Regions from separate parts of the Priestia sp. TRN 1309 genome, predicted to be linked through region 1. Evidence: a T-box and tRNA genes for the amino acid it is inferred to sense, from the RefSeq annotation. Region 1 holds a T-box; the other holds one or more tRNA genes.
What was found. A T-box is a leader RNA that pairs with one kind of tRNA and senses whether it is charged. The one in region 1 lies ahead of leuS (leucine--tRNA ligase), so its partner is inferred to be a tRNA-Leu.
Positions count from the first base shown of each region.

Region 2: it encodes a tRNA-Leu, which carries the amino acid that the T-box ahead of leuS (leucine--tRNA ligase) is inferred to sense. The anticodon was not compared.

Region 1 covers NZ_JBOZGM010000009.1:48,321-65,027, forward strand. Annotated here, with positions in the region: gene ACRPLQ_RS24615 (GntP family permease) at 1-1,225, shown strand, start outside; T-box leader at 1,637-1,855, shown strand; gene leuS (leucine--tRNA ligase) at 1,920-4,334, shown strand; gene ACRPLQ_RS24625 (rhodanese-like domain-containing protein) at 4,574-4,885, shown strand; gene ACRPLQ_RS24630 (sporulation protein Cse60) at 5,100-5,279, shown strand; gene ACRPLQ_RS24635 (NAD(P)/FAD-dependent oxidoreductase) at 5,284-6,555, opposite strand; gene ACRPLQ_RS24640 (putative polysaccharide biosynthesis protein) at 6,766-8,409, shown strand; gene ACRPLQ_RS24645 (pseudouridine synthase) at 8,460-9,176, shown strand; gene ACRPLQ_RS24650 (DeoR family transcriptional regulator) at 9,399-9,620, opposite strand; gene pepV (dipeptidase PepV) at 10,029-11,432, shown strand; gene ACRPLQ_RS24660 (hypothetical protein) at 11,425-11,640, opposite strand; gene cysK (cysteine synthase A) at 11,767-12,699, opposite strand; gene thpR (RNA 2',3'-cyclic phosphodiesterase) at 12,889-13,443, shown strand; gene ACRPLQ_RS24675 (hypothetical protein) at 13,579-14,505, shown strand; gene pulA (type I pullulanase) at 14,598-16,707, shown strand, end outside.
Region 2 covers NZ_JBOZGM010000002.1:833,924-850,630, reverse strand. Annotated here, with positions in the region: gene ACRPLQ_RS11630 (DUF2339 domain-containing protein) at 1-1,591, shown strand, start outside; gene ACRPLQ_RS11625 (DNA topoisomerase III) at 1,719-3,800, shown strand; gene ACRPLQ_RS11620 (YrvL family regulatory protein) at 4,099-4,536, shown strand; gene ACRPLQ_RS11615 (FAD-dependent oxidoreductase) at 4,777-6,111, shown strand; gene ACRPLQ_RS11610 (endospore germination permease) at 6,137-7,264, opposite strand; gene ACRPLQ_RS11605 (hypothetical protein) at 7,290-7,523, opposite strand; gene ACRPLQ_RS11600 (GerAB/ArcD/ProY family transporter) at 7,620-8,741, opposite strand; gene ACRPLQ_RS11595 (hypothetical protein) at 9,246-9,515, shown strand; gene ACRPLQ_RS11590 (phospholipase D-like domain-containing protein) at 9,883-11,277, shown strand; tRNA gene ACRPLQ_RS11585 (tRNA-Trp) at 11,518-11,591, shown strand; tRNA gene ACRPLQ_RS11580 (tRNA-Leu) at 11,618-11,699, shown strand; tRNA gene ACRPLQ_RS11575 (tRNA-Gly) at 11,720-11,791, shown strand; gene ACRPLQ_RS11570 (Na+/H+ antiporter NhaC family protein) at 12,007-13,407, shown strand; gene ACRPLQ_RS11565 (GerAB/ArcD/ProY family transporter) at 13,606-14,706, opposite strand; gene ACRPLQ_RS11560 (Ger(x)C family spore germination protein) at 14,727-15,950, opposite strand; gene ACRPLQ_RS11555 (spore germination protein) at 15,940-16,707, opposite strand, start outside.

The DNA of each region.
Region 1 (16,707 bases):
AGTTGTTGCGTTAACAAGCGGAATGCCTTTATTTCCACAGCTGGTGAAAGAAGGAGAAGCAAATTTTGTTGGGAATTATATGTCTGGTTTCACAGGATTTATTGCTTCTTGGTATTTAATGTTTCTATTGGGCGCCGTTTTTGGAAAAGTGATGGAAGACAGCGGGGCCGCTGATAGTGTTTCTCGCTGGATTGTCAGTAAACTAGGAATGAAAAGAGCAGTGTTGGCGATTGTACTTGCCTGTGCGGTCTTAACATATGGAGGAGTCAGTCTGTTTGTAGTAGCATTCTCTGTCTATCCAATGGCTTTAAGCTTATTCAAACAAGCTGATTTGCCGAGGCGGTTTATCCCTGCTGCTTTAGCATTCGGTTCCGTTACGTTTACGATGACCTCGGCTGGATCGCCTGAAATCCAAAACTGGATTCCAATTGAATATTTAAAGACTAGTCCGTATGCAGGATGGGAAGTTAGTTTAGTTGTAGCGGTAGTGATGGCTGTATTCGGCTACTGGTGGTTAAAGCGCTTGATTTCAAAAGCAGTTAAAAATGGAGAGCGTTTTATATCACGCGAGAAAGATCCAGCAGTAACGGAAAATCAGTCTCTTCCTAATCCGTTATTAAGTTTGCTTCCGCTTGTGGTCGTGCTCATTATTTCTTTTGCACTTCATAAGCCGCTTCAGCAATCTGCGTTGATTGTCGCACTTTTAAGCGGTATCATTGTCACATACATTGTGAACCGAAAACACTTTAAAGGATTTTGGAATGCAGCATCAGAAGGGACGCTTGGAGCGTTAATTGCAATTGGGAATACAGCTGCTGTCGTAGGTTTTGGAGGGGTTGCTAAGGCTGTTCCCGCGTTTGGAGTGGCTGTAGATGCCATGACGCATATTCCAGGCAGTCCGTTGATAGGGGGAGCTATTGCGGTGAGTGTTATCGCGGGGATGACAGGTTCGGCTTCAGGAGGTCAGGCGATTGCTTTGCCAATTTTAGCCCCTCACTATCTAGATGCTGGTGTAAATCCAGAAGCTCTCCATCGTGTAGTAGCTATATCTTCTGGCGTATTAGATTCCTTGCCTCATAATGGTTATGTCGTCACCACAATTAATTCTATTTGTGGAGAAACTCATAAAGATGCGTATGGATCAGTTGCAGCGATGACGGTAATTGTTCCGCTTGTTGGTCTCGTACTTGCGATTATCCTGTTTTCTTTTGGATTTGGTATTTAATAATAGCTGTTAAAGAAAGTAGAGGCGGGGACAAAAGTATTTTAGCTGAAGGAAGATCCGAACGATAAATCGTTCGGATCTTTTCATTATTATGGTGAACTCGGCTTTTATGTGTTTAGTTGCTTTAAGCTGTTGATTGGAGCGCAAGATGAAGCCTTGCACGGAAATGAACAGTTTTGTAGCAAGGAGTCCAGATATCCTATTTATTCAGCTTTAGATAGGATTAACTTAATTATGTCTAAATCTCTTTGTTTGGCGTTGTATGTATGTTTTTGGGAGAAGTTGTTCATATATAAGAATGAAAGAGGGGATTTAGCAACAAAGCAGTGAGGCAGTGTAGAAACTTTTACAAAATCCGTTGAACAACTTGCAGTTTGCGAACATATTATTTACAATACAAGGTAGTATGATGTAAAAACTATGATAAGGAATAGTAGTGAACGAAGCGAGCTAAGAGAGCTGACGGGTGGTGCGAGTCAGCAAACGGGCGTTCATGAACTCACCTTGGAGTTGTAAATGTGAAGTAAAGTAACATTTACCGTCTATCCGCGTTAAGGAAAATGAGTGAGTACATAATTGTGCTAATTTGGGTGGTACCGCGGGAAGTTTATTCAACCTCTCGTCCCTTTGTTTGAGGGATGAGGGGTTTTTTAGTTTAATTAAATACAGCTGGAGCGTACAAGGAGGATTATGTATGGCTTTTAATCATGAAAAGATCGAACAAAAATGGCAAAAAGTTTGGGAAGAAAATAAAACATTTAGAACAACAGAAGATGAAGGAAAGCGTAAGTTTTACGCATTAGATATGTTCCCTTATCCATCTGGGGCGGGTTTACACGTTGGGCATCCAGAAGGTTATACAGCAACGGACATTTTATCTCGTATGAAGCGTATGCAAGGATACAATGTACTTCATCCAATGGGATGGGATGCATTCGGACTACCTGCTGAGCAGTATGCATTAGATACAGGAAACGATCCGGCTGAGTTCACTGAACTTAACATTAATAATTTCCGTCGTCAAATCAAATCGTTAGGTTTCTCTTACGATTGGGAGCGTGAAATTAATACAACTGATCCTAACTACTACAAATGGACGCAGTGGATTTTCTTACAGTTATATAAAAAAGGCTTAGCTTATGTGGATGAAGTAGCTGTTAACTGGTGTCCTGCGTTGGGAACAGTACTTGCAAACGAAGAAGTTATAGATGGCAAAAGTGAGCGCGGTGGGCATCCGGTTGAGCGTCGTCCAATGAAGCAGTGGATGCTTAAAATCACAGCTTATGCAGATCGTTTACTAGAAGATTTAGATGATCTTGATTGGCCAGAAAGTATTAAAGAAATGCAGCGAAACTGGATTGGCCGCTCTGAAGGAGCTCACGTTCACTTCACAATTGATGGATATGACGAAACATTTACTGTGTTCACAACGCGTCCTGATACGCTGTTTGGGGCAACGTATGCCGTTTTAGCACCTGAACATCCGTTTGTGGATAAAATTACGACAGCCGAACAAAAAGAAGCGGTAGAAGCGTATTTAGATCAAATTAAAAGCAAAAGCGATTTAGAGCGTACAGACTTAGCTAAAGACAAAACGGGCGTATTCACAGGTGCTTATGCAATTAACCCTGTAAACGGTGAGAGAATGCCAATTTGGATTGCTGACTATGTTCTAATGAGCTATGGTACAGGTGCAATTATGGCTGTTCCTGCTCATGATGAGCGTGATTATGAGTTTGCTGTTAAATTTGAACTGCCGATTAAAGAAGTAGTAGCTGGTGGAGACGTTTCAAAAGAAGCTTATACAGGCGACGGCGAGCACGTTAATTCAGACTTCTTAAATGGTCTAGACAAAGAAGAAGCAATTTCAAATATGATTCAGTGGCTTCAAGCAAATGAAAAAGGTGAAAAACAAGTAACATACCGTCTGCGTGACTGGTTATTCAGCCGTCAGCGCTACTGGGGTGAACCGATTCCTGTTATTCACTGGGAAGATGGCACAACAACTGCAGTTCCTGAAGATCAGCTTCCGCTTGTTTTACCAAAAACAACTGAAATCAAGCCGTCAGGTACAGGTGAATCTCCATTAGCAAACATTGATGACTGGGTGAACGTTGTAGATCCGGAAACGGGCAAAAAAGGGCGCCGCGAAACAAATACAATGCCTCAATGGGCAGGCAGCTGCTGGTATTACTTACGCTACATTGATCCAACGAACAGCGAAGCATTAGCAGATGCAGACAAATTAAAAGAATGGTTGCCGGTTGATATTTATATCGGTGGAGCTGAACACGCTGTTCTTCATCTATTGTATGCTCGTTTCTGGCATAAATTTTTATATGATATCGGCGTAGTTCCAACAAAAGAGCCGTTCCAAAAACTGTTTAACCAAGGTATGATTCTTGGAGAAAACAATGAAAAAATGAGTAAGTCAAAAGGTAACGTTGTAAACCCAGACGAAATCGTAGAAAGCCACGGTGCAGATACGCTTCGCCTTTACGAAATGTTTATGGGACCGTTAGATGCATCCATTGCTTGGTCAACAAAAGGGCTTGATGGTGCACGCCGTTTCTTAGATCGTGTATGGCGTTTACTTATCGAGGATAATGGTGAATTAAGCAGCAAGGTTCAAGAAAGCAATGATACTACACTTGAACGCGTATATCACCAAACGGTGAAAAAAGTAACGGAAGATTACGAAGGTCTTCGTTTTAATACAGGTATCTCTCAACTTATGGTATTCATCAACGACGCATACAAAGTTGATGTGCTGCCAAAGCAATACGTAGAAGGATTTGTGAAGCTATTAGCACCAATTTGTCCTCATACAACTGAGGAATTATGGAGCAAACTAGGCCACGAAGATACGATTTCATATGAAGCTTGGCCTGCGTTTGATGAAGCGAAACTTGTAGATGATGAAGTGGAAATTGTCGTTCAAATTAACGGTAAAGTACGTGCAAAATTAAACGTACCTGCTGAGGCATCTCGTGAAGAGCTTCAAGATATTGCAATGGCTAATGAAGATGTTCAAGAGTTCATTGAAGGTAAGACAGTACGCAAAGTGATTGCTGTGCCTGGTAAATTAGTAAACATCGTAGCTAATTAAGTATTGATGTAGAACAGCCCCCCTGACTAAAGAGCAGTCAGGGGGGCTGTTCTAGACCTAAGCGTCTGATGTCCCCCTTTCGGGGTTGACATCAGGCCCTTAGTTAAACCTTTAACTACGATTGGAAAAGCTTAGGTAGGCTGCTGCTTAAGCTTTTCTTATTTAGTGGCATAAAGGTATTTGAATTTGCTACAATAGCGATAGCAAGCTGAATGAAAGAATAGAGAGGAATGACGAAGATGGAAGAAGTAAAAGTGATTACGCCTGAAGAGCTTCAAAAACGCGTTGAAAATGGAGAAGAGCTTCATTTAGTTGATGTTCGCGAAGATGAGGAAGTAGCAGAAGGAATGATTCCAACTGCTAAACACATTCGTATGAATGATATTCCAACTAATGTGGATTATTTCGATAAAGAAAAAGAATATATTTTCATTTGCCGTTCTGGACGCCGCAGTGAAAACGTATGTTACTACCTTCAAGAACAAGGTTATAAAGTAACAAATATGGTTGGCGGTATGTTAGAGTGGGAAGGAAAAACGGTTAATAAATAAGAAAAAGCGCCTTTGACAGGCGCTTTTTTCTTTTGGAATGAAACTTCTACCATTCGACTAAAATGATAGTAGCAAAACAAATGATGACTAAATCTATAAAAGTCTTCATAAAAATAGAGGTAGGAAGAAGTTGAAAATCAGTACGAAAGCCATCATTGAGAGAAGCAGTCCATTCTGATTGAAACAAATTTGATAGGACAAGGTGGTAGAAGCTATGATACAGGTGAAAATGTTTGATAAAGAGCATGAAAAAGATTTAGAGTTTGCGGTGAACCGATTTTTACGCAAATTAGAAGATGAAGACGTCGTGGATATTAAGTACCAAGTCACAGTGGATGTTGATCGTGATGAGCAGGTGTACTGTTTTTCAGCCATGGTTATGTATAAAGCCTAGCATATTATGCTAGGCTTGTTGCAAATTCTCCTGCATTACTGCCAGCCAAACGGCCTGTTACAAGGGCAGAAGTAATATTGTATCCTCCAGTATATCCGTGGATATCAAGAATTTCCCCGCAGAAGTAAAGGCCTTGCATAAATTTAGAAGACATTTCTTTTGGGTGAATTTCTTTAACGGATACTCCGCCTCCTGTGACGAATGCTTTCTCTAAAGAAAGTGTGCCGTTTACAGCAAATTCAAATCGTTTGCACATTCTCGAGAATTCTCTCAGTTTTTCATGCTGAAGCTGTCCCGCTAGCGCTTGGCTATCAATGTCTGCTTGCTCGAGTAAAAATAATAGATAGCGTTCAGATACAAAACCTTTTAAAACATTTTTAATCACTTTTTTCGGCTCTTCTTTTGTTGTTTTGACTAATTGTTGAAAAATCTCTTCTTCGTTTTGGCTAGGAAATAAATCAAGAGACATTTGAACAGTGTTGCTTTTTTGTTTCTTTAACTCTTTAACAACATATTGGCTGCAGCGAAGAGCGGCAGGGCCAGAGATGCCAAAGTGAGTGAAAATCATATCCATCTGATGAGTTATGACAGGTTTGCCTTTTTTATTAAGTACGCTTAGTCCTACGTTGCGAAGCGATAGACCTTGAAGCGTTTTTGTTTTAATAAAGTGTTCGCTAGATGTAATAGGAACTTCTGTTGGGTAAAGTTCAGTAATTTTATGACCTGCATCTTTTGCCCATTGATAACCGTCTCCTGTCGAACCCGTATGAGGCACTGATTTTCCGCCTACTGCAATCACAACGCTTTTCGTTTGGACTGCTTCTCCGTCTTGAAGTACAACTTCTTTCACGGTGTTGTTTTCATAGTTTACGCGTTTAACGGCTGTGTTTGTGCGAATTGTTACACGAAGACGGTGAAGTTCACTAATTAATGCATCAACAACAGATTGTGCTTTATTGCTAACCGGAAACATACGCCCGTGATCTTCTTCTTTTAATTTAATTCCAAGGCCTTCAAAATAGGAGATGATATCTTCGTTATTAAAAACAGAAAACGCACTGTATAAAAAGCGTCCGTTTCCTGGAATGTGTTTAATAAGTTCATCAATCGGAAGGCGGTTTGTTACATTACAGCGGCCCCCTCCAGAAATGGCAAGCTTTCGTCCGAGTTTATTGCCTTTATCAATTAATAATACGTTTGCACCTGACTCACCAGCTGCAATCGATGCCATCAAACCAGAAGGTCCTCCTCCGATTACGACTACATCATATATCATACTTTCACCAACCTGTCTATTCTTAAAAAATTTTAGTTTGTTCACTGACAAATCTCTCAACATTGGATAAAATGGGCTATAGTCTTTGTTTTTTAGCTTGTTGACGAGTGTGAGTGAGTATAAGACCTTTCTTAGTGTATACTCTCACTTGCTTCTTTTCAATTCTATCATTATTATCAGTATGTAACATTAAGTATCGGAGGCAAACGTATGTCTGATTCAAAATTGTTAAGAGGGACCTTTGTGCTAACGCTTGGCACTTATGTATCCCGAATTCTGGGAATGATTTATTTATTTCCATTTGCGATCCTTGTTGGAACCGTAGGGGGAGCACTGTTTGGTTATGGATATAACCAATATGCTATTTATTTAAGTATTGCTACAGCCGGTATGCCAATGGCCGTATCGAAATTTGTATCAAAATATAATGCACTCGGTGATTATTATACGAGTAGAAGAATGTATCGGGCCGGCATGAAATTAATGCTTGTCACAGGAATACTTGCATTTTTACTTTTATATTCGTTAGCGCCTGTTATGTCTAGAATTACACTTGGAGGCTCTGATTTAAATAACTCCTTAGAAGATGTAGTAATGGTTATGCGAATGGTTAGTGTTGCGTTAATTGTAGTACCGATGATGAGTTTAATGCGAGGATTTTTCCAAGGTCACCAGTCTATGGGACCCACAGCTGTTTCACAAGTAGTTGAACAACTTGTGCGGGTTGTCTTTTTATTAGCATCCACTTATATCGTCATCAAAGTTGTACATGGGAGTCTTGCGCTAGCCGTTGGATTTGCTACAATGGGTGCTTTTGTAGGAGCTCTTGCTGGACTTGCCGTATTAATTTGGTACTGGAAAAAACGAAAGCCTCATCTCGATAAAATGGTGAACGAGCAGACGGTAACCCCTACGCGTATTTCTACCGTATCCATTTTTAAAGAGCTGCTTACGTATTCATTGCCCTATGTATTTGTCAGCTTAGCTATTCCGCTTTATCAGTATGTGGATCAATTCACATTTAACCGTGCGATGGTAGCGGCTGGACAAAAAGAAATAGCGGAGTCCATGAACGGAATTGTTCAGTCTTATGTTCCAAAGCTTGTGATGATTCCTGTTTCATTAGCTACTGCATTCGGTTTGACTCTTGTACCAACGATTACACGTTCATTTGTGAATAAAGATTATAATGTATTGCAAAAGCAAATTGATCAAACATATCAAACGATTATGTTTCTTGTGCTGCCAGCATCTGTAGGGTTAATGGCTTTAGCTGGTCCAGCATATACGTTTTTCTTTGGAACAGATGCATCGGATGCGGGTGGAAATGTCTTGCTTTATTATGCACCCGTAGCTTTATTGTTCTCGTTTTTCACGGTTAATGGAGCTATTTTACAAGGGATCAACAAACAAAAATATGCTGTTTTAAGTCTATTATTTGGATTGATTGTGAAAATTGTCGTGAACGTGCCATTTATTCTTATGTTCCACGAGATCGGTTCAGTTTTAGCGACAGCACTAGGCTATATCGTATCTCTTGTTTATATGTTTGCGCTTATTCAAAAACACGCAAAATATAACTACAGTGAGTTTATAAAACGCTCTGTGCTCATTCTCATTTTTGTTGCGATTATGGGAATCAGCGTAAAAATTGTTTCAGTAGTAATTGGTCTGTTTACAACCCCAGGACGATTCTCTGCCACGGTTATTACGATTATAGGAGCAGCAGTAGGCGGCCTTATTTACTTTATTATTACCTATCGTTCAAGCCTGCTTGAAAAAGTAATGGGAGCGAGGGTAACAGGTGCAATTGAACGAAAGATACTGCGCCGAAATAAACAGCGCAGTGCATAAGAAGATGACTCGTTAGAGTCATCTTCTTTTCAAAAAAAGGAGGATATTACATGCGTTTGGATAAATTGCTTTCTACCATTGGGTACGGAAGCCGAAAAGAAGTTAAAGGTCTTTTAAAGACTGGAGCTGTTAAGGTAGACGGTACAGCGGTTAAAGATGCTAAGGTACATGTTAATCCAGATGAACAAGAAATAACTGTGCATGGCGAAGCCGTTTCTTACCGAGAATTTGTTTACTTTATGCTGCATAAGCCGCAAGGTGTCATATCAGCGACGGAAGATTCTCTTCATGAAACAGTTTTGGACTTATTGGAAATTGACGATGCTGTGTACGACCCATTTCCGGTAGGGCGTTTAGACAAAGATACAGAAGGGCTCTTGCTGCTGACAAATGACGGTCAGCTTGCACATCAGCTGCTATCTCCTAAAAAGCACGTTCCTAAAACGTATTTTGCAAAAATTAATGCGCCGGTGACTGAAGAAGATGCTGAAGCATTTAGACAGGGTGTCACTCTTGATGATGGATACGTAACAAAATCAGCAGAGTTAAAGGTACTAACAAGCGGTGTGGAATCAGAAATTGAATTAACGATCGTTGAAGGGAAATTTCATCAAGTGAAGCGTATGTTTGAAGCAAGAGGAAAAAAAGTAACGTATTTAAAACGTTTATCTATGGGAGCTTTGCTATTAGACGAGTCGTTAGATTTAGGAGAGTACAGGGAGTTAACGGAAGAAGAACTAGCTTTATTACAAAAATCAAATGCCTAAGAAGAGGCGAAAGAAAAAGGAACCTAAGTCTAAAATGGTTCCTTTTTTTGTCCACTTTATTCGACAAGTGAAACATTTCACGTTAAAGCACTTAAACGAGTACCAACTCTGCTTGACGTGCAAATGGAGCGGGGGACTATGCACTCGTCCAAGTCTTGACTTTCTACTGCGTAGAATTTTATCTCTATATATAAATCACTTACTACCCTTGAAATAAACTTACTAGGATGACATCTTGACCTTCTTTTGCGTAGTCGTCCATGTACCGCGACTTGGGCTGCGAACTAAATCATTATATGCTAACACATTCAAGTCACGCTGAATGGTTCTTGGTGTAATACCAAATTCGTCTACGAGCTCTTGCGTTGTAACTGTTCCATTTTTACAAATGAACATATAGACCGATTTGATACGAGTTAGCATTCGATTAGTTGAAGGTTTCAAAAAACCACTTCCTTATTCGTTTTTCGTAAGGCACAACTTCTTTATAACTCTGAGATGTCAAGCACTATTTCAGTCCTTATCCTTATTGTACACAAAATCGACAGAAAAATAAAAGAGAAAACGCAAATTAACACAATATTTACAAAAAATGATATAAATATGTAATCCTTTCGTAACATCTCCTTCCTCTATTTGCACATTTTTTATAGTATATGTAAACAATAAACAAATAGAATCCGTTTTTATCGATTGTGCCTACAAATTATTTCCCGGAATTTTGACTCTGTAAACCTTTGATATGAAAGGAAAGAGACAATTATTTCTTTCTATATAAAGGTATGATAAAGTTAAATTTACCAATAGTAATGATAGATACAATCTGTAAAAGCAGGCAAAGGAGGCACACAGATGACAGCAATTAATTGGAAAGAGGAAGTGCAAAAAAGAGAAGCTGAAATTCTAGCTGAGACGCAGCGTTTTTTGCAAATTAAAAGTGTTTTGACAAGCACAGAAAAAAAAGAAGAGCCATTTGGACCTGGAGTTGCTCAAGCGCTTCACTTTCTTTTAAACAAAGGAAAAAATGACGGGTTTTCCGTCAAGAACGTAGACGGATATGCAGGTCATATTGAAGCGGGAGAAGGAAAAGACCTTCTTGGCATTTTGTGTCACGTAGACGTCGTTCCTGAAGGAGACGGGTGGTCGGTTGATCCATACGGCGGTGAAATAAAAGACGGGAAAATTTTTGCTAGAGGAGCAATCGACGATAAGGGCCCGACGATGGCTGCTTATTATGCGATGAAAATTGTGAAAGATTTAGGGCTTCCTCTATCTAAGCGGGTTCGAATGATTATTGGAACGGATGAAGAAAGTGACTGGAGATGTGTGGACCACTACTTCAATCATGAAGAGATGCCAACGATGGGATTTGCGCCGGATGCAGATTTTCCTATCATTTATGCTGAAAAAGGCATTACAGATGTAGAAATTCGCCAGCAGCCCATTGAAGGAACAAAGGGAAGCGTCCAGCTTACATCATTTGTCTCTGGGCGACGCTACAATATGGTTCCTGATCTTGCAACAGCTGTTCTTGAATTCCATAGTGAAACGGATATTAAAAATAAATATGATCAATTTTTAAAAGATCAGTCTTTAAAAGGTTCAATAACTGAAAAGAGCGGTGCGTATACACTTACTCTAGAAGGAGTTTCAGCACATGGAAGCGTGCCTGATAAAGGGAAAAATGCTGGGCTTACACTTCTTCGCTTTTTACACACATTAGAACTTGATGAACAAGCTAATCAGTTTGTAGGTTATGCAAATGCGTATTTAATCCAAGATGCACTAGGAGAAAAAATGGGCTTAAATCGCAAAGATGAGGTCACGGGTGATTTAACGATAAATGTGGGAATCATGTCTTACAATCAAGAAGAAGCGGGGCACTTTGGCTTAAATATTCGCTATCCTGTATCAGCTCATATTGACGATATTATTGATACGATTAAAGAAAAAAGTGAATCTTATCAAATGACTATCAAACATTTTACAGATTCTAAACCACATCACGTCGATCAAAAACATGAGCTTATTCAAACGCTTCAAAAGGTTTACCAAGAACAAACAAATGAAGAACCTACGCTTATTTCAATTGGAGGAGGAACATATGCCAGAGCATTAGAAGCGGGTGTGGCATTTGGACCTCTTTTCCCAGGCCGTGAAGAAGTAGCGCACGAAAAAGACGAGTACATGGTAATTGAGGATTTGCTTCGTGCAACAGCTATTTATGCACAGGCTATTTACGAATTGGCTAAATAAAAAGAGGTTGAGACATAACGAAACGAATCCAATTTAAAGGTGAATAACTAGGATACATGAGCTGGACTGTTTGTGACACCGCAGTTGATTTCCATGCAAGGCTTCGCTTTCCGCGGGCGGCCGCTGAGTCTCCTCGTCGCCTGGGCTCCTGCGGGGTCTCACCTGTTCTGCTTTTCCCGCAGGAGTCTTCGCCTTGCCCTCCAATCAACTGCTAGAAGTAACGAAACCGATGAACCTACATTCACCATCACAAAAAAACGAACCATGAATCAAACATGTTGATCAATGGTTCGTTTTTCATTTGGGCTAAAATCCTTTTGTTCCAGCCTCTTTATTATTCATATGAGAATAGGTCGCTTGATAAATAACGTTCACCTGTATCGCAAGCAATACATACGACCACTTGATCAGGAGATAATTTTTTGGCTACCTCGATAGCAGCATAGCACGCAGCGCCAGATGAAGGACCGACTAAAATCCCTTCTTCAGAAGCTAGGCGTCGCGTAATATCGTAGGCTTGTTCATCTTTAATTTTTAAAATTTCGTCGTAAACCTCTATGTTAAGCGTATCAGGAATAAATCCAGGGCTTGTTCCTACAAGCTTGTGCTTTCCAGGTCTTCCTCCAGATAATACAGGAGACCCAGCTGGTTCCACAACATGAACGGTCATATTTGGGTAGTTTTCTCTTAGGACTTCACCTGTGCCCGTGATCGTTCCGCCTGTTCCAGCAGTAGCAACAAAAGCAGATAGGTCTTTTCCTAAATCGTTCATTGCCTCAATAATTTCCTTAGCAGTCGTTTTTCGATGTGCGTCAGGGTTTGCATTATTTTCAAACTGCATGGGCATAAATGCATTTGGAATTTCTTTTGTAAGCTCTTCTGCCTTACGGATTGCGCCAGGCATTTTTTCATCGCCAGGTGTTAGAACAACTTCAGCACCATATGCTTTTAACAAGTTAATTCGTTCTTGAGTCATCGTATCGGGCATGACTAAAATAGAACGATACCCTCTTGCTGCTGCATTCATAGCTAAGCCAATACCTGTATTTCCGCTCGTTGGTTCAATAATGGTGGAATTTTCATTGAGCAAGCCTGCTTTTTCAGCTTCCACGATCATATTAAAAGCAGCACGGTCTTTTACACTACGGCTCGGATTAAAAAATTCTAGTTTTAAGTAAACGGATGCTCCATCTGCTGGTTGAAGACGATTCAATTTAACAAGAGGTGTCTCGCCAATCAAATCAGCCATATTGTTAACAACTTTCATTTTTCTCATCCTTTTCTTATAAAAATTCTCTGTATTATTTCTATGATAACACAATTTCTTATTTTTTAAGCACATGACAAATTTTCAGAAAAACCTCTCTATTTGATCCAGAAAACCTTTAAAATAAATCTAGCTCTTTTTGAACATGACAAATTGGGGAAAGATAATGAAAAGAAAAGGAGGGATTTGATGAAAAGTGATCAACACTATTTTATTGGAATCAACGTGCCAGTCTCCATTGCATATCAGGCAGAAAATTGGGCAAAAGAATTAACACCTTTTCCTTTTAAACAATGGACATACCCTGACGATTATCATATAACACTACAATTCTTAGGATTTGTAGATAACAAAAAGGAAAAGCTGATTAACCGCTTAAAAGAAGTAGCCTCCCGTCATTCAAGTTTTTCACTGCAGACCGTTCAGTACGATGTGTTCGGTGCGTATAACAAGCCTAGAGTGCTTTATGTAAGCCTTAAGCCAAATGATAAGCTTGTGAATCTACAAAGGGATATACAAGCTGTATGGGGAGACCTAAGCGGCTTATACGAAAAACGTCCTTATCGTCCTCATATTACGATTGCAAAGAAGTGGGGAGGGGAAGCCGGGCTTTCGGAAGAGCAGTTAAAGCAAACGTCGGTTGAAGAACAGTTTCAAGTAAGTTCATTTGCCCTTCTTGAAGTTCATCCTGCTAGCAAACCTAAATATAAAAAAATACTATCTTTTTCATTGCAGTCACAGTAGCATATGAACATACAAGCATGGAGAGAGGTTATTTAAAGATCACTCTTATTAAAGGAAAGAAAACGCCGATGATAATAGAGAAACAATCGGTGAACCAAGTGTTAGAGGAATTTTAATTAGGGGATTGATGTAAACGTGGCGCAGCTACTTAAGGTGCAAGATTATATTTCCCGTTATGAAAAAGACGTTTATCACTACACGTCTCAGTTTAATCATTTAAAAAAACATAATTGGAAGAAAGCAAAGCAATTGTTTGAACAAGGGCTATTACATGGCCCTCCTGTAAAAGAAGAAACAAAAGCTCAACGTTCATTTTTGCAAAAAGCAAAAGAGCGGTTTACAAGGAAAAAAGAAACGCTTGAAGTGGAAGAAGCGTTCTCTAGCGATAGCGTGGAAAATCAAGAGCTATTGAGGTTTACAACTCTTCCACAAACAGCGGAAGATTTGAAAATATTGTTTTTAGAAAATGTATTTGATCTTCAAATGAAATGGGCTACATCCACTTTATTTGAGTTCTCGCAAGCAGATCGTAAATATTACCATGATGAAGCTCTCCGTTATTTTATTCAGCGCTTTCCTGATACGTATCTCGTGATGTACAAGCCAGTTTTCCTGATTAATAAAGCTCCGGTAGAAGGGGATATCATTATTGTTACTCCAACGGAAACCCTCTGTATTTGTTTAATAGAAACATATAAAAGTGCTGTTTTTCAGTATTCAAAAGAAAATTTTTGGACAGAGTTAAGAGGAAGAGATCAAAAAAAGATATTAAATCCGTTAATTGGGTTAAATCGAATGGAGCAAATTGTCCGAAGTATCTATCGTACTCACGATATTGAACATAGCGTAAAGAAAATATTACTAAGCAGAAATGGATACATTGACTACGCTGCGGAGCCTTATCAGGTTGAATTTGTAGATGCTAGAAAGTATGAAGAATGGTTTTATGAACTTAGGAAATCTAAAGCGCCTTTAAAGTTTAAACAGATGAAAGCAGCTCAGGTACTGCTCGAACACAGCCAGAGTATTTATTTTGACCGGGAATTCGAAGCAGGTGAATAATCCGAACATTCATGCTATGAAAGTGCTTTCGTTTTTGCGTTTGCTACATATAATGCTACTAAAGAGGTAATTGGCATAAGGAGGAGAAAAGGATGACTGGTGATAATAAGTTTCAGGCTTATTTAGATCAAATAGATCGTATTACTGTTTTAGTTCCAACTTCTTATCATGAAGGTCAAATTGATTTTTTTGTGATTAAAGGTGCACAAATGCATGAGACCATCTCTATTGAAAACGTACATGAATTAGAAGGTTTTATCAAATATGAAGGTAAGGTTGAAGAGAGCATAGAAATTGGACATTCGTACGTTATCTGTGATAATCACGGGGAAAAAGTTCCGTTGCAGGTAGGGGCTGTTATACGAACAAAAGAGTTTGATGAAAGATTTTATTATAATCAAAATGATTTGGGTGCAGCCTTTTATTCAGATCATATTATGATAAAAGTCTGGGCCCCGACTGCATCAGCAGTGGTTTTAAAATTAATACATGCAAATAGCGGAGAAGAAGAACTGTACGTTATGACTCGTCAAAGAAAAGGCGTATGGGAAAAGGAACTTCCCTTAGATAAAGAAGGGTATTATTATCGATTTTTAATAGATGTAAACGGTCGGACAAATGAAGCGGTGGACCCTTATGCCGTTGCAGCTACAGCAAATAGTGAATACGGAGTTCTGATAAATCTTCATACAGCCTATGTTCATCCCCATGAAAAGCCGCCTTTCCTTCAGCCAACGGATGCCGTTATTTACGAAATGCATGTTCGAGACTTTTCTATTCATCCTTCAAGCGGGATAGAAAAAAAAGGTACGTACCTAGCTGTTACTGAATCAAGCGGTCAGCCAGGCAAACCAACAGGCCTCCATTATTTAAAAGAGCTAGGAGTGACCCATCTTGAATTTCTTCCTATTAACGACTTTGGCGGAGTAGATGAATTAAATCCTCATGCTTCTTATAATTGGGGGTATAATCCATTGTTGTTTAATGTGCCGGAAGGAAGCTACTCTGCTGACCCTTCAAATCCCACCACTCGTATTGTTGAAGTGAAGCAATTAATATCAACGCTTCATCAACAGGGATTCCGTGTTATTATAGATGTAGTTTATAATCACGTATTTGTACGAGAAGAATCACCTTTTGAAAAAATTGTTCCGGGCTATTATTTTCGACATGATGAGTTTGGGATGCCTTCGAACGGGACGGGAGTAGGAAATGATTTTGCTTCTGAACGGAAAATGGCGCAAAAGTTTATTATCGATTCAGTATTATTTTGGATAAAAGAGTACGATGTTGATGGTTTTCGTTTTGACCTCATGGGGATTTTAGATATAGAAACGATGAAAATCATTCGGGAAAAAATAAATGAAATTGATTCTACTATTTTGGTGTTTGGCGAAGGCTGGGATTTAAATACGCCTCTTCCCCACACTCAAAAAGCAATGATGGCGAATGCCCGCCAAACACCTCAAATCGGCTATTTTAATGACCGCTTTCGAGATTCTGTAAAAGGAAGCACGTTCGATGTGTATGAAAAAGGTTTTATCAGCGGGAATATTCATCAAAAAGAAGCAGTGCAATCTGTGATAGCGGGTAGCATTCTGGATAAAGAAGACAGTCCCGCTTTATTTATAAATCCAGCACAGTCAATTAATTATGTTGAATCACATGATAATCATACGCTGTGGGATAAGTTAACGAATTCAAACGGAGAAGAAGACGAAGACACTCGTAGAAGTCGTCATCGCCTTGCTACTGCTATTGTGCTTCTTTCACAAGGCATACCGTTTCTTCATAGTGGTCAAGAGTTTTACCGCACTAAAAAAGGCGTAGAGAACAGCTATAATTCACCCGATGATATTAATGCACTCGATTGGAATCGAAGAAGGGAATTTTCTTCTGATGTGAATTGGGTTCAAGAGCTGATTCGTATTCGCAAACAGCACGATGCATTTCGCTTGGGGGATGCTTCAGCGATTAGGCAGCATGTCTCTTTTCTAAACACGCCGCAATCCGTTATTGGCTATTGCTTATCAAACGTATTGGCTTACGGTCCGTGGAAGAATATTATTGTGTTTTTTAATCAAGGCCTAATGGAAGAAAAAGTAGTTTTGCCAGAAGGACCATGGAAAATAGCACTTGATCATTGTAAAGTATATAAAAATGGGTATCCTACTATAGAGGATAATGCTATAAATGTTCCAA
Region 2 (16,707 bases), on a different contig from region 1:
CAAGCTAAAGTCGCTTGTATATAAAACAAATTCTCCAAGACCAGCAGTTCACGCTCCTCCCAAGCTGCGTCAGGAGACGACTAAACGTCCTGCTCAAACAGCAGCTAAAAGCTCACAGGCAATAGAAGAGCCTGTTGATTGGGAAAAAGTCCTTTTTCAAACATGGCTGCCGAGAATTTTTATTTTCGTATTTATTATTGGCGTGCTATGGGGATTTAAAGCAGCCTCTGACTATGGATTAATGAATGAAAAAGCAAAAGTTGTTCTCGGTTTCGTTGTTTCAATAGGTTTTGCTGTAACAGGTCATTTCCAAATCAAAAAGGGTAGGCTGGTGCTCGGGCAAGTACTTGTAGGAGGAGCTATTCCTATTCTCATGTTAACGACGTTTGCGATGCATAGCCTATATCATTTAGCAGGACCAACGCTTGCTTTTATACTAAATACGAGCTGGATTATCTTAGGGATGATCGCGACAGTCTTTTATCGTTCACAGGCATTAGGGATTATTAGCGCGGTTGGAGGCGTACTAGTTCCTTTTCTTATTGAAAGTAATTCGCCTAATGCTCTGGTTTTCATTGGCTATGAAACGCTTCTGTATATTGCCTTTTTATATGTGGCAATCAAACAAAAATATTCAATTTTATATGTTCTTTCCGCGGTACTATTAAATCTTACGCTACTCATTTATTACTCGTTTGTTGGTGATAATGGTGTAAAAGCGTTATTAGGTATGGCGATTCTGATTCAGCATTTATGCTTAATTTCTAGCTTTTTTCTATCACAATCCGTACTCCAAGTATATGCGTTTACCCTTCTATCGAGTTTAGCAGTTACGTACGGCTGGCTGCTTGCCGTTTTTGACGATGGCACGACCACCATGGTGCTGCTTGCGCTAGTTATTATTTACGCATTAGGTGTTTACACAGTAAGAAGTTCTAAAGAGAAATTTGAATTTTTTATTACCTATTTAATTGTTGCAGTAGCGTTTTTTATTCATCAGCTCGTCGATTTAAGAGAAGGAGTCATTTTATATGTGATTCAAGGACTTGCTGTTTACTATATCGCCATGACGTATAAAAATCTACTTCATCAACTGTTTTCTTATACGATTTATATACTGAGTGCCACGTATATCTTAGTTACACCAATCGAACAAGTGCTGTCTCTTCCGACATTAAATTGGGTTGTTGTGTTAGCTTCTATTCTAGTATTTGTATGGATCAGTATTCAAAAAACAGAAAAAGATGAGCACGATACATTCAAAATTGGAGGAAGTATTGTTTTTTCTATTCTTTCTTTAATTTTTGCAACGGAAGTGACGGTCGCTGGAACCACTGATCTTTCCGCTAATACACAAACGCTTATTATGACGGCCGTTTGGCTATGCTTGTCCATTGCTGCATTCGTAATAGGATCACTTCGAAATTTTAAAACAGCAACATATGTCGGCGTGGGCATTTTGTTCTTAACACTTTTTAAACTCGTTTTATATGATTTACCTTTTATCCCAATGGCTATACGAGCCTTGTTATTTATCGTTTTAGGAGCTATCGGTTTAATTATCTCGCGACTATTTTATAAAAAGAAGTAGCTAGAAGCTGAAGAGAAATTCTTCAGCTTTATTTATTATAATATGATTATGTAAACTTAATCTTGAAGTCGTACAAAAAGTATACAATCATGTATAATGGAACAAGTGAATTGGAGGTATACATAAAATGAAATCACTTGTATTAGCAGAAAAGCCAAGTGTAGCACGTGATCTTGCGCGCGTGCTTGGCAGCACACAAACAAAAAAAGGGTATATTGAAGGGCCAAAGTATGTCGTAACATGGGCACTCGGCCATTTAGTTGAATTACAAACACCAGAGGATTATGATAACCAATATAAAACATGGCGATTAGAAGATCTGCCAATTATGCCTGAGAAAATGAAACTAAAAGTAATTCGTAAAGTGAGCTCTCAGTTTCGTACAGTATCCGATCTAGCAAAAAGAAAGGATATTGGCGAGTTAATTATTGCGACTGATGCAGGGCGTGAAGGAGAGCTTGTAGCACGCTGGATTATGGAAAAGGTACGCTGGAACAAGCCGTTTAAACGTCTTTGGATTTCGTCTCAAACGGACAAAGCGATTCGTGACGGGTTTAAACAGCTAAAACCAGGAAAAGAGTTTAATCGTTTGTATGATTCAGCAGTTTGCCGTTCAGAAGCCGATTGGCTTATCGGTTTAAACGTAACGAGAGCGTTAACGACTAAATACGAAGAACCATTATCAGCAGGACGTGTACAAACACCGACGCTTGCGATGATAATTGAGCGTGAACAAGTAATTAACACATTCAAACCTAGTGAATATTGGACGCTTACAGCTCAGTTTTCGTCGTTTGAAGCAGCTTGGCAAAAGGGCAATGAAAAGCGCATTTTTGATGAAAAACGTGCAAAAGAGCTGCACTCAAAATTATCAGGTGAAGCAGTTGTGAAAACAATCAAGCGTAAAATGCATAAAGAAGCGCAGCCGCTTCCTTATGACTTAAATGAACTGCAGCGCGACGCTAACAAACGCTTTAACTTCTCTGCTAAGAAGACATTGAATGTACTTCAAAAGTTATATGAACAGCATAAGTTAGTCACGTATCCACGTACAGATTCTCGTTATTTAACAACAGATATGGTTTCCACTATGAAAGAGCGCTTGGAAAGCATCTCTGCTGTATATAAAGAAGAAGTTCGTCCAATTTTAAAAAATGCACAGCTGCCAAAGCGAGTGGTTAATAATGAAAAAGTAAGTGATCACCATGCGATTATCGTAACGGATCAGCCTGTGTTTTTACAGGACTTATCAGCTGATGAACGAAAGCTGTATGACTTAATTGCAAAGCGATTTATTTCATTGTTTTATCCTGCATATGAGTATGAAGTGGTTAAAGCAGAGCTTGAAGTAAACGGGGAACTGTTGGTAGCGAGCGGAAAGCAAGTTGTGAATGCAGGCTTCAAAAAAGTTTCTGGTGGAGACTCAGAAGCAACGGTGAAGCTGCCTGATATGAAAGAAGGCAGCAAGCTGCTCATTCAAAATGTAACGATGAAAAGTGCATTTACAGAGCCGCCGCAGCGCTATACAGAAGCCGATCTTCTTGGACAAATGGAAAAACACAACTTAGGTACGCCGGCAACACGCGCAGATATTATTGAAAAACTTCTGCAAAACGAATCCATTGATCGCCAAAATAACCGTCTGCACGCAACAAAAAAAGGAAAGCAGCTGATTGACTTAGTAGCAGACGAGTTAAAGTCTCCTGAGCTTACGGCTAAATGGGAACGTGACTTAGAAGCAATTGCTAAAGGAAAAGGAAATGCAAAAGAGTTTTTAACGAATATTCGCGAACAAACAGAAAAGCTTGTCAAGCAAGTAAAAACAAGTAATCAAACGTACAAACCTCATAATTTAACGGGCTCTAAATGTCCGGAATGCGGCTCGTTCTTAAAAGAAAAGAAAACAAAGCAAGGAAGAGTGCTCGTTTGTTCAAGCCTTGAGTGCAGCTATAGACGCGCAAAAGACCCTAAACTATCGAACCGACGCTGTCCGCAGTGTCATAAACGAATGGAAATTCATTCAGGAAAAGCGGGTACGTATTTCCAATGCCGTTCATGTCAAGTAGTGGAAAAAGCCGAGGACAAAAAGAAAAAGATTTCAAAACGAGAAGAACGAAAGCTTCTTAACAAATACAACGATGACGGAGCATTTGGTTCAAGCTTGGGAGATGCTTTAAAACAAGCTCTTCAAGATAAAAAAGATAAGTAAAGTAGAAAAGAGACTAGGACAAAAAGATTTTAGACAAAGTGAAAAACGAACCATTGATCAAGATGTTTGATTCGTGGTTCGTTTTTTTTGTTGTGGTAAATGTAGGTTTCGTGTGTAGGTCTTTCTAGCAGTTGATTGGAGGACAAGGGGAAGACTTTCACGGAAGTCAACGGCGGTGTCCAAAGTGACTCCGCTCATGTGTACTAGTTGTTTGTTTTTAGAATGGATTCGTTTCGTTATGTCTCGTCCTCTTTTTGGTATAATACGGATTGAATCATAAGTAAGGTGGCATGGAACAATGAAAAGAAAAAGCAAGGGAATGGATCTTTTAATTGCGTTCTTTATAGCAGGAGCGATTGTACTAATCATTTTAGCTATCTTAATGGGAAGCTACTTTTTTGGTTTTATAGGCTTCCTTAGAGTGATGGGAGTGGAGTATGACTCTTACTGGGCCATATGTTTATTTCTATTTTTTATTTTTGTGTTTGGCTCTATCACAGAGCTTTTTTCAAAGGCGCTTATTTTTTTAATGAAGAATGCTAGGATGAACAGAGCACTATTTGTAGCATCTGCAGCTTTTGTGGACATATTTTTTACTTTTCTATCGGTTTATATAGCAGACTTGCTTATAAGCGGAATCCGTGTATCTATTTTAGCGATGATTATTTTATCCGGTTTATTTTTTTTGTTAGAGAGTGCATTGGATAGTGAGTTTCTACGTAAAAAAACAAGCTGATGAAATTGTTCATCAGCAGCGCATAAACAAAAAAAGTGCATCATATCAAGCTTCAATGCTATTTAAAGAACTCTGTAACATATTTTTTTAAAAAAGTATGTGATTTTTTTCACATATCTCTTGAAAAAGAACAAACATGTTTGTATAATAAGAATTGTAAAAGATATGTGAAACATTTCACAATATATGTGAAAAACTTCACAAATTATATTTTCTATAATCCTAAGGGGGATATCATCTATGAAAATTGCAGTAGTAGGGTGTACACATGCAGGAACAGCAGCAGTGAAAAATATGGCAGAACTTTATCCAGAAGCTAAAATTACAGTTTATGAGCGAAATGATAATGTTTCATTTTTGTCTTGTGGAATTGCGCTCTATGTAGGCGGGGTCGTAAAAGATGCAAATGGTTTATTTTACTCTTCACCGTCTGAATTGCAAGAGATGGGTGTAAATATGAAAATGAAACATGAAGTGACGAATATTGATACAGAAGACAAAAAAATAGCGGTGCGAAACTTAGAAACAAACGAAGAATTTGAAGATACATTTGATAAATTAGTGATGACAACTGGATCATGGCCAATTATTCCAAACCTTGAAGGCATCGATTTAAATAATGTTGTGCTTTGTAAAAACTATCAGCATGCTAATCACATTATCGAAAAAGCAAAACAAGCAAAAAAAATCGCCGTAATTGGTGCGGGTTATATTGGTGCAGAATTAGTAGAAGCCTTTGAAGTATATGGAAAAGAAGTCACGTTCATTGATAGTGCTGATCGTATTTTAAATAAATATCTTGATCCAGAGTTTACAAGCTTGATGGAAACGGAATTTAAAAAGCGGGGAGTTACATTAGCATTAAACCAAGCGGTTACTAAATTTGCAGGCAGCGATGGATCTGTTGAAAAAGTAGTGACAACTGCAGGTGAATATGAAGCGGATCTTGTTATTTTGTGTGTTGGCTTTCGTCCAAACACAGACTTAGTAAAAGGGCAGGTAGACATGCTTCCAAACGGCGCAATTGTGGTTGATGAATATATGCAAACAAGCAAAAAAGATATATTTGCGGCCGGAGATAGCTGTGCGATTTACTACAATCCGATTAAGAAACATGCCTATATTCCACTTGCTACAAATGCGGTTAGAATGGGAACATTAGTTGCTCAAAACCTTGTTAAACCGACGATTAAGTATATGGGAACACAAGGAACATCAGGCTTGCATATTTATGATTACAATGTTGCATCTACCGGCATAACTGAAACAGCGGCTTCTCTTTTTGATATGAATGTGAAAAGTATCACAATATCAGAAAATAACCGACCAGAATTCATGCCAACGTACGAAAATATTACGTTAAAAGTAGTATATGAAGAAGAAACGAGACGAATTGTAGGTGCACAGGTTATTTCTAAAATTGATGCTACTCAAGCAATTAATACATTGTCTGTATGCGTACAGCAGGAAATGACGATCGATGAGCTTGGCTTTATGGACTTTTTCTTTCAACCCCACTTTAATAAGCCTTGGCATTTCTTAAACCAAGCAGGGCTTCAAGCGCTTCAAGCATAAAAAAGCAGGTGACTACCTGCTTTTTTTATGTAGATTTTATTATCTTTTTTATTTTTATTTTAGCTGGTTTAAAACGAATCCATCCTATGATAAGAAGAATAAAAGGATATAAAGCTCCCATCAAAAAACTATAGGGAATCCACGTTTCGGCTAACCATGTTTTTTGATAGGTAATGGTTGGGTACACAATAATGGAAAAAGTCGTAACAATTAATCCCATCGGTAACGTTAGAAATCGAGTTTCATTGATGTTAAAAATATGACAAAGTCCAGCGATGGAAGCATGAAAATAAAGAGAAACTTTAAAGAAAAGAGTAAGAAACCATATAATGGCAATGATTACCTCGATTCCTTGCAAAAAATTTCCCACCTCAATTCGCTTAGCCATTTCATATACGGGAAACATGGTAGTTGAAGAATGATAAGAACCAATAACGATTATACAAGAAAAAATAACAATTACCATAATAAATCCACCTAGCAGGCTGCCGCTCATTAAAGCTTTAGCTCCATTTTCAGGTTTTCTTAAATGAAGGGGGAAAATCATCATCAAAGGAGCAAAAGTAAAATAAGTAATGCTAAGAAAGATAAGAACCGAATGAGTCAGCGGCTTTAAGTGAATGTCCATTAAAGGCATAAGATTTTCAAGTTTCATTTGAAGAGTTAGTGAAAAAATAAAAATTCCGAGAAGGCCAACAAACCACGGGAAAAAGATTTCACAGCAGCGTGCAATTGTTTCTAGCCCCAGTCTTGCCCCGAACACAACCACAAGCATAAAAATAATGTGAATAGCAAGCAGCGGCGTTTCCATCATAATATGGGTATTTAAAAAACTTCCGACGTAGTATACAATACGGCTGCACGTTATGACAGTAGATAGGACAAATAAACAAGATACACCTTTTCCTAGATATTTTCCAAATACTACATCATTGATTTCTACCAGATTTTTATCTTTAAATAAAAGTCCGAGAGCTATATATACTTTCACTAATACAAATCCGCATGCTACTCCGAGAATAGCCGGAATCCAAGCAGTTTGCTTAGAATCAACAGTCATAGCCGCTGGAGCAATAACAATTGTGCTTCCAATTGTATAAAGCATAACGAGCATGCGAAATTGAATCGTTGAAATTTTAACTACAGGTTTCACGGTATTCACTTCCTCGTCTTACGTATTAAGATAATAAATGAAGTAAAAATATGCTGATTGGTCTAAAGATAGCAGCTGATAAATCAGAAGGATTTGGAACATACAAACCCAGTGCTTTACAGATGCTTACGGACATTCCAATTGCAAGAACTGTGTAGAATAGCCATAATTCTTTCTTCGCTTTTTTTTGCCGTAAGTTAGGTACTTCAAACCAAATGACGAGCGTACAAACAATAAGTAACCCCAATACCCCTAGCATAGACTAGCTCCTATACATGAATAATTAATGTTATATTTTCCAGAAAAATAACTACTTATACTGAAGGTGCATTCTCTATTAAAGGTTTTTGATTTTTTAGTCGCTGTTAGAAGAATGCTGCTTTTTGTTTTGAATAAATCCTGCAATTAAAAGGAAAAGCGGATATAAGATGCCTACAAGTAAGCTGTAGGGAATCCACGTTTTTGTATCCCAATCTTTTTGATAAGAAACGCTTGGATACACAATAAGGGAAAGTGTAATCATGATGAGTGCGACTGGAAAAGAAAATAGCTTGTAGTCCTTTATATGAAATACATTGGCAAACCCCAAAAGAGTAGCGTAAAAGTAAATGCAAAGCTTAAAAAAGAGAGTAATAAACCACAAAATAGCAATGACTACTTCAATTCCTTGAAGAAAGTTTCCTACATCAATTCTTCTTCCTAATTCATAGCTTGGAAACATGGTGATTTGGGAGTAATAAGGACCAAGCACTAAAATTCCGAGTAAGATTAACGTAACCATCACTAGTCCACCGGCTATATTCCCTATATAAAAAGATTGAGTGGACTTTTTTGTGTCTGGTGTATGAGAAGGAAAAATCATAAGCAAAATCGTATAAGTCAAAGAACTCATGCTTAAAAACGTTAAAACAGCCCGAATAAAAGCTTTTGGATGTATTTCAAGCACAGGCTGAATATGCTCTATTTTAATTTGCGGAATCATAGACAAAATCAGAAGTCCGAATAATCCGACAAACCAAGGGAATAAAATCTCGGCACTTCGTGCAATAACTTCTATTCCTAGGCGTACTCCTACGATAACCACACCCATAAATGCAATGTGGATGGCTGTAAGCGGCGTGTAGGGAAGAATTTGTGTAGTGAGAAAATTCCCTACATAGTAAAGAACTTGACTGCTGATAAACAAATTGGATAACACAAAAACAGCAGAAACAATCTTTCCAAACAGTTTACCTAAAATTTTTTCGTTCATTTCCATCAGCGTAAGCGTTGGAAACATTTTTCCAAGTGAGGTAAAAAGCAAAACTAAGCCAATTCCTGATGCTACACCGAAAAGTGCTGCAATCCAGGCGTCTTGATGAGCATCAGCCGTAATAGCAGCAGGCACAACAATAATTGTGCTTCCGATGCTATATAAAGTTACTAGCTTGCGAAATTGCGCAGCCGAAATATTGATTTCATTAAGCAAAATGAGCACATCCTTTTGCCATATACACGAATTAAGTGATCCAACGGAATAATAAGTGACTTAAAGGCTGAAACATTGCTTCTACCCAATCAGAAGGGTTCGGTAGAGGCAGCCGAAAGATTTTTGCAAGAGCGATTATGATACTGATTGTCATGAATACAATAAAAATTTTCCGTTCTTTTTTATGAGAGTGTTGAGGTAATCTTTTTATTTCCATCCATATAATCCCTGCACAAATGATCAAAAAGGAAAGAAACAAGTGCATGCAGTCAACCCCAATATATTTTGACGTTCAAATAAGCTATTCGTATGATGTCCGCTAAAGAAAGTGATTATACATTTATGTAAAATATAGAAAGTATTTCAAGGGATAAAAGATATCATTGGATGCTCTTAAATAATAAAGAAATTTGTTATGCGGAATATTTACGCAGCTTCAACCTATTGAAACGTCGTATGAATAAGTGGAAAAATGCCACACTATAGAGTGAACAAATGGAAAGGAGCACTATGATGAAAAAATTCCCATATAACAAAGATAAACAACAATCATTTCAAGCAGCACAGCAGGGGCATAAAGAAGCAGTAGATGCATATGAACAGGCAAATGAAGCTAAAAATGATGCATCCTATGGACATGAAGCGAAGCAAGCGATAGGTGAAGTGAACGAAGCCTCTCAGCAAATCGAGAATGCGCTTGAAAATGCTTCTGAAACACAGCGTCAGCGTTTAACTGAGTTTCAGCAAGACATAAAAGATATGGAAAACGACCTTAATCAATAAAAGAGCCGCTGTTTTACTTAGACTTAGAGCAGGTTCATAATAGGGTATAAATTGCAAAAGCAGAAGATAATGAACTTCTGCTTTTTTTTATTGGCAGAGTGAATGTAGGTTTCGTGTATATAATAGCTTCTAGCAGTTGTTTGGAGGGCAAGGCGAAGGCTCCTATAGGGAAAACAGAATAGGTGAGACCCTGCAGGAGCGGAAGCGAAGGCTTGCACGGAAATCAACAGTAGTGTAACAAATAATCCATCGTTCCATTCTTATTTTAAAAGGTATAGAAGTTAAAAAAGTAAGAATCCTAATAAAAACAGAACGATAAGAATGGAAAGGGATTGTGACAGGAAACATGCTAATAAATATACTAATAATGATTGTCGTATTGTACTTCATATATGTATTCGTAACTGCAGTGGCACTGTTTTATGTCCCTTTGCACAAGGGAAAAGACTTAAAAGTAATGAATACTGAGAATTTTTACGGAAAGAAAGAATCCACAGACCGTGTTATGCTTTTGGAAAACGGTTATTTTTCAGGGCTTGTTCGGATGCAGATGATTCAAGAAGCGAGGCATACAATCGATATTGCGTACTTTTCCATCGGCAAAGGTCGTTCGTCGGATTTACTTATGGGTGCTTTATTCGAAGCTGCGGACCGAGGTATACGTATTCGAGTGCTGTTAGACGGGATCTCTCATGGGTTAAAAGGCAAGAGAAAAAATGTTCTTTATGCTCTAGCTTTCCACAATAATATTGAATTAAAGTACTATGAGCCCTTTACTATTCTTAAACCTTGGACATGGCATAACCGTCTTCACGATAAAATAATAGTAGTCGATGGCCAATTAGGTATTAGTGGAGGACGAAATATTGGAGATAAATACTTGGCCAGTCAACCGGATAAAAATTTTGTCTATGACCGTGATGTGCTGATTTATAATACAAAGCAAGAAAGTAATAGTGTCATTCTCTCAATGGAGAAGTATGTAGAGAAATTATGGAACCACCCGTATACGCGCAAAGCTTTTCCAAAGCTCAAGAAAACTAAACAATTTCGTGGCCTTTCAGGAAAGAAATTGTTAATAGATCAATACGAAGAGGCCAAAAAAGCAAACGAACCCTTTGTCCATCCTTATATTGTATGGAGAGAATCGACGATGCCTACAAGAAAGATTTCTTTTATTACAAATCCTATTCAAAGAATGAATAAAAGCCCTTTTATATGGAAAACGTTTATTAAGCTTTCCGAGCAAGCTGAAAAATCCATTGTCGTTCAAAGTCCTTATATTGTACCAACAAAAGAGATGGAACAGTATATAGATAAGTCAGTAAAATCTAAAGTGCAAAGAATTATTTTAACGAATTCTATTACGTCCACTCCGAATGCTATGGCTTTTTCTGCATACTTAGGAGTGAAAAATCGCGTTATAAAAGCGGCTTCAAAGCTTTATGAATATCAACAGCCTTATTCCATTCACGGGAAATCCGTTGTTTACGACCAGCGTTTGAGCGCAGTTGGTTCTTTTAACTTAGATTCACGTTCTGTATTTTTAAATACTGAATCTATGGTTATGATAGATAGTGAAGAATTTGCAGCCGAGCTAACAGGGGCTATTGAAACTAAAATTTCTCACAGTACGCTTGTGGGAAATGAGGGGGAACCTGTGGATTTTAATACGGATTCTCAAAAAAACGTGCCTCCTGTAAAATCTGCACTCCTCCATATTCTTTCAGTCTTCACGCGATTTTGGAGACATTTTGTATAGTTCTGCACTTTTCCTAAAAAAGTGCTTTTGCAGAAAGCTTATAAAAATAAATGGTAGAGGATAAAAGGTGCTGCAACTGGCGGTGGAAAGTGTGAAAAGCTGTGATATGCCTCACAGTTTTTTTTGAAGTCGCCAGTACTAGTCATGATTCATAAAAAGACCTATTGACGAAATTCCATATATGTTTTATTATAATATAGCGTCGTCAATAAACGAGGTTCTTTTGAAGAAATCATTTCTAGGGGCATAGTTTAAAGGTAGAACTACGGTCTCCAAAACCGTCAGTGTGGGTTCGATTCCTACTGCCCCTGCCATTTTGGAGTTATTTTTCAATTCACCCGCGGGTGTGGCGGAATTGGCAGACGCGCTAGACTTAGGATCTAGTGTCTTATGACGTGGGGGTTCAAGTCCCTTCACCCGCATCTTTACTTTTATATATTGCGCGGAAGTAGTTCAGTGGTAGAACACCACCTTGCCAAGGTGGGGGTCGCGAGTTCGAACCTCGTCTTCCGCTTCTTTTCAAAAGCAGTTTGCATGTGCAAACTGCTTTTTTTGTTGTAGAAATAAAGATTTTTACTATGCTGTTTTTAATTAGAAATAGTTTATTCAATCAGTGCTGCTTATACGTATTGTTTTCGTGAATATACACATATTATTGGGGTTACATTAAAAGCTAATGAACGATACGTGAAGACGTCTAATATGGTTTTTAAGATAGGGGAGAGTCCTATGGAATCTAGTTGGTTTTCAATTATACCGTTTTTAATTGTTATTCCAATAGCTATTTTCACCAAACAAGTGCTGCCAGGGTTGTTTTTAGGCTTATTAGTAGGCGCTTATTTGATTGATCATTCGATTGTCGGAGGTGTTGAAAAGTTACTTCACTACGTTGTACAAGCTCTTAGAAATAAAAGTAATATAGAAATCGTTGTCTTTTTATACGCGTTTTCAGGGCTTATCGGAATGATTAAGATGGCTGGAGGAGTTAAAGGTTTTGTGGAAACAGCTGCAGAAAGAATTGATACAAGAAAAAAAGCTCTTATTTTAACCTATGTTTCAACCATTGGAACATTCAGTGCTCCCACCTTTCGTTTTGTGACGATCGCGCCCATTATGAGAGCGCTGCTGAAAAAAGTGAAAATGACGACAGCAGAGCTAGGGTTTGTTATTGAAACAACTGCTACTCCTGTTATCGTCTTAATTCCCGTGGCAACGGCATTTGTAGGATATATGGTCTCAATCATTCAAATGGCAATTGATCATCAAGGCATAAAACAAGACGCTTATTCTTTGTTTATTCAAAGCATTCCTTATAATTTCTTTTCGATTGTGATTATTTTAGTAGGGATTTATTTCAGCTTTTTTCATCATTCAACGTCTACGGCTCCTATGAAGCTCGAGGAAGAAGACGAAAAAGATTGGCATGATTGTCATCCTTGCGTATCGAAGGATTTGCCTTCTAAGCCTTGGAATTTGTTAGTACCTTTACTTGTTGTGATTTCACTTACCTTACTTTTAACATGGTGGAGTGGACATCGTAAGAGTCACACCTTTTTTGAAGCATTTATTAAAGCAGACGTGTTAGAAGCGATGGTAGTAGCTTTAATTATGACTACGTTAATTACGCTCATTTTTTTCTTGTTTCAGCGCTTTACATTACAGAATTTGCTTAATGGTTTTATCACAGGAGGCAATGACTTGATGTCCGTTATTTTGTTGTTATCGGTAGTATGGGGATTATCCGCTGTGACAGAAGACTTAGGTTTTTCAAATTTCGTGACGGCACATTCTAAGTGGATTCCTCAAATGTTTGTCACTCCGTTCATGTTTATCTTTGGAGCCGCTATTTCTTACTTTATCGGATCTGCTTGGGGAACGTGGGGGATTTTAATGCCGCTTGGCGTATCGCTTGCAAGTTCTGCAGATCTTTCTTTGCCGTTAATTATCGGTGCGGTGTTTGCGAGCGGTTCCTTTGGAGCGTTTTCTTCACCTTTAAGCGACGATACGAATACCATCGCCAAAATATTAGATTTATCTGTTATTGAATATGCCAAGTATAAATTAAAGCCAGCTTTAATTGCAGCGGGAATAACAGTTGCTTTCTATCTTGTTGTATCTTTCTTATTTTGAATGAGAAAAATAGCCGTCTAGTATCAATTTTTCATTTTTTTTAATTTAAAGTATGCATACAGTCCTAATGACAGGCACACTAGCATGATACAAGTAAGCGGAAATAAGATGGTATTAACAAAATGATCATAAAACCATATATACACGCACATCACCTCGATAATTTTAACGCCATTTTTTCTATTTAGTAGAGATATACTATCTGTGCTGCTTCTTCCTATTTTTTAAAAAGGCGATAATCAGAAGCAGTAGGGGTACGATAGAAAATAGCGGCATATGCAAAAGAAATCTCGCTACGTGCAATCCTTCATAAAGGTGTTCTTGAAAATTACTAGCGATTGTAATCGACAAAAACAGCACAATGATACCTAAAGGATACGCTAGACGGGAAGGAGATTTAATTTTAAATAAAGTAGCTGTACCTATTATAGAAGCATAAAACAAGATGCTAACTTTGAAATAAATCCCAATCACCATAGCGAACATAAAAAATACATCTAGACGCTCTAAAAAATCAGCTACTTGGATCGTTTGGACAGTACTAAGAAGAGGGAACTGTGATCTTGTTGTCAGATCAACTCCAAGCACGCTAATGTTAATGATCATCGTAATAATTAGATTAATTCCGCTTAATCCCGTTGCGCATAGCATGGTCACACTTGCTTTTTTGGGGTTGCTTAAGTAAGGAAGAAGCATAGTAAATACAATAGCTTCTGTGAAAGGAAAATATAGCGTTTCGGTCAAAGCAACTTTGGCAACAGGAAGTATTCCTTCTTTTAATACCGGCTGCAAGTTCTTAAAATCAACTAATCCTGAGCTAATAATTAAGATGAAGCCTGCAATAGCTAGAAAATACATAAAAATAAACAGAAGCTCTCCTGATCTCGCTATCGCTTCAATTCCTTTTCGGGTTATATAGATAATGACCAGCATCAATAAGGCATTGGCAATAAATAAAGGCGTATCCGGATAAGCAAAAGTAAGAAGCATTTCTCCGAAATCTCTTAGAACTCGTGATGCATCGTATAAAAAATAGACAATATATACGAATGCAAGAAGTGTTCCCAGTGCCTTACCTAAAATTTTCTGCATGTATTCTGTAGGGAGGAGGTCCGGATAGTAGGAATAGAGCTTATGATAGACTAAGAAGAAAAAAAAGCTGCACAGCATTCCAATTAAAATAGCTAGCCATGCATCTTGCTTCGCTCTCATTGCAAGAGGAACTAATAAAGCGCTTCCCAGTTCGAATAATACCATGAGAATAAATAATTGAGTGGCGCTGATTTTTGCTTTTTCCATATAGCCAGAACCTCCTTTCTTCATTGTTGTTTTTCTTTTACGCTAGAGAGAAACGATTTATTGCGCAGACCCGTTCGGCGAATGTAAGCTTCTACTGTAACGTCTACATCTAATTTTGGAAAATAAACGTCATCCCATTCTGATTTGAATTTTTCCCACTGATTGGGCCGCGTACGTTCCAGTGCTTCTCCAAACCCAAAGATGTCAACTTTGTCTGTCTGAGCTTGTTTAATAGCTGTTTGTAATTCTTTTTTTATTTCTTTACCTGCAGCTTTTTCCATTTTTTTGATTACGGCAGGTTGACGGGTATCAACAGGGACCTCCACTTCTCCAAGATCGCCTTCTACGCGAGTGTGAACGGACACGTAAGGTTTTCCTTTTTTCATTTTTACAGATACATTCGTTTTTTGACGAACTGTTTGATAGGCAAGCGCTTCTTTTTTTCCTTTCCAATCTATATTAATATCCGTTCCTTGTATTTTATCAAGAATCCAAACGCTGCCTCTGGCTGGACTATTGTACAACCAGTCGATTAACTTTCCATTTTTAAAAACAGCAATGCCAGAAGCACGAAGGGTAGCTTCTGGTGCGCTTTGCTGGAGGTTATCTAATTTTTCTGCTTGTTGAGGATTTCCAACTAAACGAAAACCCGAGACTAGTGCTTCTCCTCCGGGAGATTCGAGAGACCTCATCACTTCTTGAAAGGAAACCTTTAGATTTTCTCCCCATTTTCTTTGAGTGAACTCCAGCGTTTTCATAATTTTGTTTGCTGGAATTTTATCGACAGGCGTTAGTGCTTTTACCAAATCAGCAGCACTTGACTGGTGTGCGATGACTAGGGAAGTCGTAATTCGAAATTCAGGATCGCGATCAATAGAATCAATAAGAATGTTAATTCCTTCTTCACGCGCTAGTTTTTCTCCGATCACGACTAAGTTGGTATGGGCATAATAAAGTCTTCGGGAAATTCTAGCTGAAGCGCGTCTGCTTGCTTCAACTAAATTATCGCCAGAAGCAGAATAGATCGTAACAGGCGGACTTTGGGTACCGCCGCCCCCTTGTAAGCCAGCTACGTTTCCCGGGTTAATAATTTGAAAGGTAAGCTCATACCGTCCGTTTTTCGTTTTATCAATGCCCATTGCCGATACAAATGCAAGGTCTGTTAATTCTTTTTTACTCCAGCAGCTCGTAAGCAATACCATCATTATGGTCATTACCAGTAAAAATAAACTTTTACGTTTCATTTTGATCACCTTTTTCAAGTTCCTGGTTAATCATACCTCTTGAAGAAGGAGGCTCAGGCTTTTGATGTTTGCTTTGACGAACTTTGTTATCACTAATTAATTTAGGTCTTCTTCTCATCGTCCACCAAGGTAACCGCAGCAATGTATCTTCATTGCTTGCAGGAATAAAGGGTGCTAATGGGGTCATGTAAGGAACACCAAATGAACGTAAGCTGCATAGGTGTCCAACCCCCATTAAAAGAATAAGGATAATGCCATAGAAGCCGAATGTAGCCGCTCCCAGTATGAATAAAAAACGAATTAAACGCGCTGAAATAGCCATATCGAAAGACGGTGTGGCAAAGCTAGCAATGGCTGTAATCGATACGATAATAACCATAGCTGGTGAGACGATCCCCGCTTGAACTGCTGCTTGCCCAATAACAAGGGCTCCGACGATCGATACAGCAGAGCCGATAGCTTTTGGTAAACGAATCCCTGCTTCACGCAAAATTTCAAAGGTGACTTCCATAAAAAAAGCTTCCACGAACGCGGGAAATGGAACCGATTCTCGCTGTGCTGCAAGAGCTACAATAAGCGTTGTAGGTACCATCTCTTGATGAAATGTCGTAACCGCTACATATGTAGCAGGCGCGATAAGTGAAATCATAAACATAAACACCCGCAAAAGACGAATGGACGTCGCAATATCAAAGCGTGCGTAGTAATCTTCAGCCGATTGGAAAAATTGAATGAACAACGCTGGAGCAATAAGGAC